Regions from separate parts of the Streptosporangium sp. NPDC004379 genome, predicted to be linked through region 2. Evidence: riboswitches for the same ligand, from Rfam matches in the RefSeq annotation. Region 2 holds a riboswitch; the other holds the start of a gene.
The links. Region 2 has a riboswitch for S-adenosylmethionine ahead of ACFYSC_RS14695 (aminotransferase class V-fold PLP-dependent enzyme). Riboswitches for the same ligand answer to the same signal wherever they lie in the genome.

Region 1 (3,401 bases), on a different contig from region 2:
GCATGCTCCAGGCCCTCCAGCGCGACCTCGGCCTCAGCGCCGAGCAGGCCCAGGCCCGGCTGCTCAACGAGATCCGCCTGGCTCCGGTCGAGGCGAGACTGCGGGTGGCGCTCGGCGACCGCTTCGGCGGCTCGTGGTTCCAGGGAACCGTCGCGCAGAACCTCGTGGTGGCCACCACCGACCCCGACGACATCCCCAAAATCGTCGCCCAGGGCGCTCATGCCGAGGTCGTCGAGCACTCGCTGGTCGAACTCGGCGCGGTCAAGGACAAGCTCGACGCCGCGCTGCCCGCCCGCCCGACGGGCGGGGGGAGCGTGCGCTACGTCGACGTGCGGAACAACAAGGTCGTCGTGCTGTCCGAGGAGCCGGTGCAGACCGAGGCCGTCATCAGGGACATCGGCGTGGACGGCAGGACGATCGTGGTGGTGCCGTCCACCGAGCGTCCCCGGCCGCTCTACGACCTGGTGGGGGGCAGCCCCTTCTACGTCGGGGTCTCTCTGCGCTGCACGGTCGGCTTCTCCGTGCTCCACGGCGGCGCGGGCGGCTTCGTCAGCGCCGGCCACTGCGGCAAGGTGGGAGAGAAGACCAACGGCTACAACCGGGTGCCCCAGGGCGTCTTCCGGGGGTCGGTGTTCCCGTCGAGCGACTTCTCCTGGATCCAGGTCAACGACGACTGGACGCCCAAGCCTACGGTGGGCAACGCCGACGGCGGCGTCCTGCCCATCGCCGGGGACCGGCCGGCCATCGAGGGGGCGTCGGTGTGCCGGTCCGGCTCCACCTCCGACTGGTACTGCGGTCTCATCCTGCAGCGCGACGTCAGCGTCTCCTATCCGCAGGGGAACGTCTTCGGGCTGACCCGCACCAGCGTCTGCGCCGACCGGGGCGACTCCGGCGGCCCGTTCGTCTCGGTGGACCAGGCCCAGGGGGTGCTCTCCGGCGGCTCCGGCTCCTGTTTCCCGGGCTCCGGGTTCAGCTACTTCCAGCCGGTCGCAAAGATCCTCTCGACGTACGGCCTGACCCTGCTGACCGTCGACGGCACCCTGCGGCCGACCACGGGCACCTGCACCGGCTACCCCGACTCCGCCCAGAGCGTCCTTCCGGCGGGGCAGGCCGCCTACCGGCCCGTGAACCCCCGGAACCGGGCGAGGAGCGGCTACTACCGGTCGAGGACCGCCGGGACCCACTACGGCTGCGTGAACTCCAACGACGGCACCGACGTCGACCTGTACCTGGAGAAGTGGGCGGCCGGCTCCGGCTGGCGGACCGTCGCCTCCTCGGTCAGCCCGTACCCCTTCGAGACGATCACCTATGAGGGCACGCCCGGCTACTACCGCTACCGGGTGGTCGCCGTGGCGGGCGGCGGGCCCTTCCTCCTGGGGTACCGTCACCCGTGACGGGCCTTTTCACCGTCCGTCGTCCGGGGAATGACACGCGTCGTCTCGCACAGTGAGACATCTGGTCAGAACGCCCGGCGGCCGGGGTAAAGTGCGAGAGACCCGTTCATCGGGTCCACAACTTCATATTGCTCATCCAGAGGGGTGGAGGGACCGGCCCTGCGAAGCCCCGGCAACCCTCCCGGTTCAAACTCGCGACATGGCGGGGTCGGCCGGGACAGGTGCCAATTCCGGTCCGTGGCCAGGGTGGTCGCGGACGAAGATGAGGGAAAGGCCTCGCTTCATGGCGCTCGCAGAAACACGGATCCCCACCTCCGCCCCCGTCTCCGCCGGCACCGCGCCCGACGGCCGCTTCGGCCCCGCCGTGGCCCTCTCCTGCCGGGAGTGCGGCACCCGCTACGACCTCGGCCCGAGCTTCGCCTGTATCGAGTGTTTCGGCCCCCTGGAGATCGCCTACGACTTCGGGCGCGTCACGCGCGAGCAGATCGCCGCCGGTCCGGCGAACATCTGGCGCTACCGCGCGCTGCTGCCCGTCCCGGAGAACGTCGCCGCCCGGCCCAACACGGAGCCCGGCTGGACCAGGCTGGTCGACGCGGGCAACCTCGCCCGCGAGCTGGGCCTGCGCTCGCTGCACGTGAAGGACGACTCGGGCAACCCGACGCACTCGTTCAAGGACCGCGTGGTGGCCATCGCCGTCGAGGCGGCCCGCAACTTCGGCTTCCACACCCTGTCGTGCTCCTCCACCGGCAACCTCGCCGGCGCGGTGACCTCGGCCGCCGCCCGCGCCGGGTTGGACGCCTGCGTGTTCATCCCCGCCGACCTGGAGCAGGCCAAGATCGTCATGGCCTCGGTGTACGGCGGGAAGCTCGTCGGCATCGAGGGCACCTACGACGACGTCAACCGGTTCTGCTCGGAGCTCATCGGCGACGAGCTGGGTGAGCGGTGGGGCTTCGTCAACGTCAACCTGCGCCCGTACTACGCCGAGGGCTCCAAGACCCTGGCGTACGAGATCGCCGAGCAGCTCGGCTGGCGACTCCCCGACCAGATCGTCGTCCCGGTGGCGTCCGGCTCCCAGCTCACGAAGATCGACAAGGGGTTCAAGGAGCTGATCGCGCTCGGGCTCGTCGAGGAGAAGCCCTACCGGATCTTCGCCGCGCAGGCCGAGGGCTGCTCGCCGGTCTCGGCCGCCTACAAGGCGGGTCACGATGTGATCCGCCCGGTACGGCCGGACACGATCGCCAAGTCGCTGGCCATCGGCAACCCGGCCGACGGCCCCTACGTGCTGGACATCGCCCGGCGCACCGGCGGCGCGGTGGAGGACGTCACGGACGCCGAGATCGTCGCCGCGATCAGGCTGCTGGCCAGGACCGAGGGCATCTTCGCCGAGACCGCGGGCGGCGTCACGGTCGGCGTGCTGCGCAAGCTGGCCGCCGAGGGGCGGCTCGACCCCGACGCCGAGACCGTGGTGCTCAACACCGGTGACGGCCTGAAGACCCTCGACGCGGTGGCGGGCGAGGCCCGTCCCACCGCGGTCATCCGCCCCTCGCTTGACGAATTCCGCTCGGTCATCGCCTGAAATCACCGGAAAGGTGCTTAATAATGAGTGTCTCTGTACGGATTCCGACAATTCTCCGGACGTACACCGGTGGTGCGGCCGAGGTGAACGCCGAGGGTGAGACCCTCCGCGAGGTGCTGCGGAAACTCGACGCCGACTTCCCCGGGATCGGCGCCCGGATTCTCGACGACTCCGGCAAGATTCGCAGGTTCGTCAACGTCTATGTCGGCGATGAGGACGTCCGCTTCGCCGACAACCTGGACACCGCGACGCCGTCCGGCGTCCAGATCTCCATCATCCCGGCGGTCGCCGGGGGCTGACCCCGTCGTCCCCGCGCTCCGGGCCGCCGTCCCGTACGGCGCCCGCCGACGCCCGCTCCGGCCTGGCCGGGGCGGGTGTCGCGCTTTCGGGAGGATGTCCATATCGGCGCTTGTTGAAATAATGCAATATTT
Region 2 (3,401 bases):
CACTCATAGGGCTATGCTCCCACGTCAGCGTCGCGCGGCAATCTCCCGCAGGGCGGACACCAAGCGGTCCACGTGCTCGTCGACGGTGCCGATGCCGATCGACGCGCGGACGGCCGAGGCGGTCCCGTCGTCGCAGCCGCCGTCGGCGGCGTCCGGCCGCCGCGGGTCGCGGTCGGCGTCCGGGCGGTGGGCGTCCAGGAGGTGCCGGACGAAGGGGTGGGCGCAGAACCTGCCGTCCCGGACGCCGATGCCGTACTCGGAGGACAGTATCTCGGCGACCTCCCGGGCGGTACGGCCGGCCACGGTGAAGGAGACGATGCCGACGCGGGGATGGGCGGGGTCCCACAGGGACAGCTCACGAACCCCCTCGATCCCGGCGATCCCGGCACGCAGCCGGGCGAGGAGACGCTCCTCCTCGCGGACCAGCGCGGTCCAGCCGGTCGCGGTCAGCGCGTCGCAGGCGGCGGCGAGGGCGACGGCGCCGAGGACGTTCGGGGTGCCGGCCTCGTGGCGGGCCTCGGGGTCGTCGTGCCAGTCGGCCTCCCCGCCGTCCGCGACCGCCCGCACCGCACCCCCGCCGCGCAGGTACGGCTCGGCTCCGGACAGCCAGTCCGGGCGGCCGATCAGCGCGCCCGTGCCGAACGGCGCGTAGAGCTTGTGACCGGAGAAGACCACGTAGTCCAGGTCGAGCGCGGTCAGGTTGACCGGGCGGTGCGGGACGAGCTGGGCGGCGTCCACCAGGACGCGGGCGCCGTGCCGGTGGGCGATGTGCGCCAGCGCGGCGATCGGCCACAGCTCCCCGGTGACGTTGGAGGCGGCGGTCACGACCAGCAGCTTGGGGCCCTCGATTTCGGCGAGCGCCCGGTCCGCGGCGCGGACCGCCTCACCCGGGAACGCCGGCGGCGCCAGCCGTACGGCACGCCGCCACGGCAGCAGCGAGGCGTGGTGCTCGGTGTCGAAGACCACGACCGTGGTCCCCTCGGGCAGGCAGCGGGCCAGCAGGTTGGTGGCGTCGGTGGTGTTGCGGGTGAAGACCACCGCGTCGTCCGGGCGGGCCCCGGCGAAGGCGCGGACCGTGTGCCGGGCCCGCTCGTAGCGGGCGGTGGTGAGCTGGGAGGCGTAGCCGGCGCCGCGGTGGACGCTGGAGTAGGCCGGGAGCGCGGCGGCGACGGCGGCGCTCACCGGCTCCAGACAGGGCGCGCTGGCGGCGTAGTCGAAGTTGGCGTAGGGGACCAGCCGGCCGCCGCGGACCGGGACTTCGAGGTCAGCGCCGAGCACCGCCGGGATCCGCCGGGCCTCGGGCACGCGGGTCCCGGGGAGGGTGCTTCCCGGTACGGCGGTTCCCGGGACGGCCGGGGTGCTTCCGGCGGCGGGGGCGGCGGTTTCCGGGGCGGCCGGGGCGTTTCCGGCGGCGGTTCGCGTGGTGCGGTCGGCCACGTCGCCGGAAGCGGTGTCGGCGGGGGCGGTGGAGGCGAAGATCGTCAGGGTGGACACGCCCGTGCTCCTTAGGAGGTCATCGGACCCCAAGCCACGGCGTCGATGCGTGGAGTCCGCGCTTGCCCGGCGCACCTCGCGCCGGACCAGGTCCTCACCCGGGGCACCCCGCCGCGGACGCGAGGGTTGCCGGCCAGCTAGCCGGGGCTTGTCGCTGGCACTCATGACCTACCGGGGACTATAACCGACGACAGCGGCCCCGCCGCAAGCTCCGTGTCTCGGAATGCGGACAGATGTCTCGTGGATCTCCGGGGCCTTGGGGCCCGGCCACCTGGGACATTACGATGTCTACGTGCGCTTTGATCCTTGGAATCCGGAATTCGTCGCCCACCCTTACGACGTCTACGACGAGCTGCGACGCGAGCGGCCGGTCGGCTTCTTCGAGCCGACGGGCCAGTGGCTGATCGCCCGGCACGCCGACGTCAACGCGCTGCTGCGTGACCGCCGGCTGGGCCGGTCCTACCTGCACGTGGCGACCCACGCCGAGTTCGGCAGGCCGGACGACCCGGAGTTCCAGGACCCGTTCTGGCGGGTGATCAGGGCCGGGATGCTCGACGTCGAGCCGCCGGTGCACACCCGGCTGCGCCGGCTGGTCTCCAAGGCGTTCACCCCGCGCATGGTCGAGACGCTGCGCCCCAAGGTCGCCCGGATCGCCGGAGAGCTGGTCGAGGCGTTCGCCGAACGCGGCGGCGGCGACCTCATCTCCGAGGTGGCCGAGCCGCTCCCGGTGACCGTGATCGCCGAGATGCTCGGCGTGCCCGAGGCCGACCGGCACCTGCTGCGGCCCTGGTCGGCCGACATCTGCGGGATGTACGAACTCAACCCCTCGGTCGAGGCCCAGCACACCGCCGTACGCGCGGCCGAGGAGTTCTCCGCCTACCTCGTCGAGCTGGCGCGTGCCCGCCGTACCGACCCCGGCGACGACCTGATCAGCGCGCTCGCCCAGGTGGCCGACGAGGGCGACCGGCTCACCGAGGAGGAGCTGGTCGGCACCTGCGTGCTGCTGCTCAACGCCGGGCACGAGGCCACGGTCAACGTCACCGGCAACGGCTGGTGGTCGCTGTTCCGCAACCCGGCCGAGCTGGAACGGCTGCGCGCCGACCACGGCCTGCTGCCCAGCGCGATCGAGGAACTGATGCGCTGGGACACCCCGCTGCAGATGTTCGAGCGCTGGGTGCTGGAGGACATCACCGTGGGAGGGATCGACATCCCGCGCGGCTCGGAGGTGGCGCTGCTGTTCGGCTCGGCCAACCGCGACCCCGAGGTCTTCGCCGACCCCGAGCGCCTCGACGTGGGCCGGGTGGACAACCCGCACATCTCCTTCGGCGCGGGCATCCACTTCTGCCTCGGCGCGCCCCTCGCCCGGATCGAGCTGATCGAGTCGTTCGGCGCCCTGCTGCGCCGGGCCCCGAAGATGGAACTCACCGCCGAGCCGACCTGGGGCCCCGGCTACGTCATCCGCGGCCTCACGGCCCTCGACGTGAGGATCTGAACCCGTCCGTACGCCCTGCGGAGGTCGAACCGGACTCGCACCTTCACGGAAGGGCGGGACCGGCTTCGGTCCGGAGACTCGGCCCAAGGACATGAACCGACTCGGATCAGGCCGACTGCCTGCGATGACGTCTGGTTTCGCCCGGCGGTCGCCGACTACTCGGTGTCCTTGGGATGTCGAGGTGAGGCGTAGATCACCCATACGGTGCGGGTGTCGTCATCGATGGCATAGCGCACCCGCCCGCCGCTGGTGACTTCGAATTCCCACTGTTCCAGATCCTTGCCGTTGTGGCGATGAGTCGCGAGATCACCGCGTAGGCGATGCTGACGATCATGACTGGATCGCGAACGGGGGTCGGCCCGCAGTACCTCGAAGCATCGGCGCGTATTGGCCAGAGCGTGGCGGCACAGCTCTT

Region 1: linked by a shared signal. The riboswitch ahead of thrC (threonine synthase) and the one ahead of ACFYSC_RS14695 (aminotransferase class V-fold PLP-dependent enzyme) in region 2 are both predicted to bind S-adenosylmethionine.

Annotation. Positions count from the first base shown of each region.
Region 1 covers NZ_JBIAMC010000002.1:662,916-666,316, reverse strand. The annotation lists gene ACFYSC_RS07120 (alpha-lytic protease prodomain-containing protein) at 1-1,394, shown strand, start outside; SAM riboswitch class I at 1,524-1,663, shown strand; gene thrC (threonine synthase) at 1,678-2,970, shown strand; gene ACFYSC_RS07110 (MoaD/ThiS family protein) at 2,994-3,269, shown strand.
Region 2 covers NZ_JBIAMC010000006.1:45,716-49,116, reverse strand. The annotation lists gene ACFYSC_RS14700 (NADH-quinone oxidoreductase subunit D) at 1-7, opposite strand, end outside; gene ACFYSC_RS14695 (aminotransferase class V-fold PLP-dependent enzyme) at 25-1,305, opposite strand; SAM riboswitch class IV at 1,548-1,663, opposite strand; gene ACFYSC_RS14690 (cytochrome P450) at 1,787-2,986, shown strand; gene ACFYSC_RS14685 (hypothetical protein) at 3,142-3,401, opposite strand, start outside.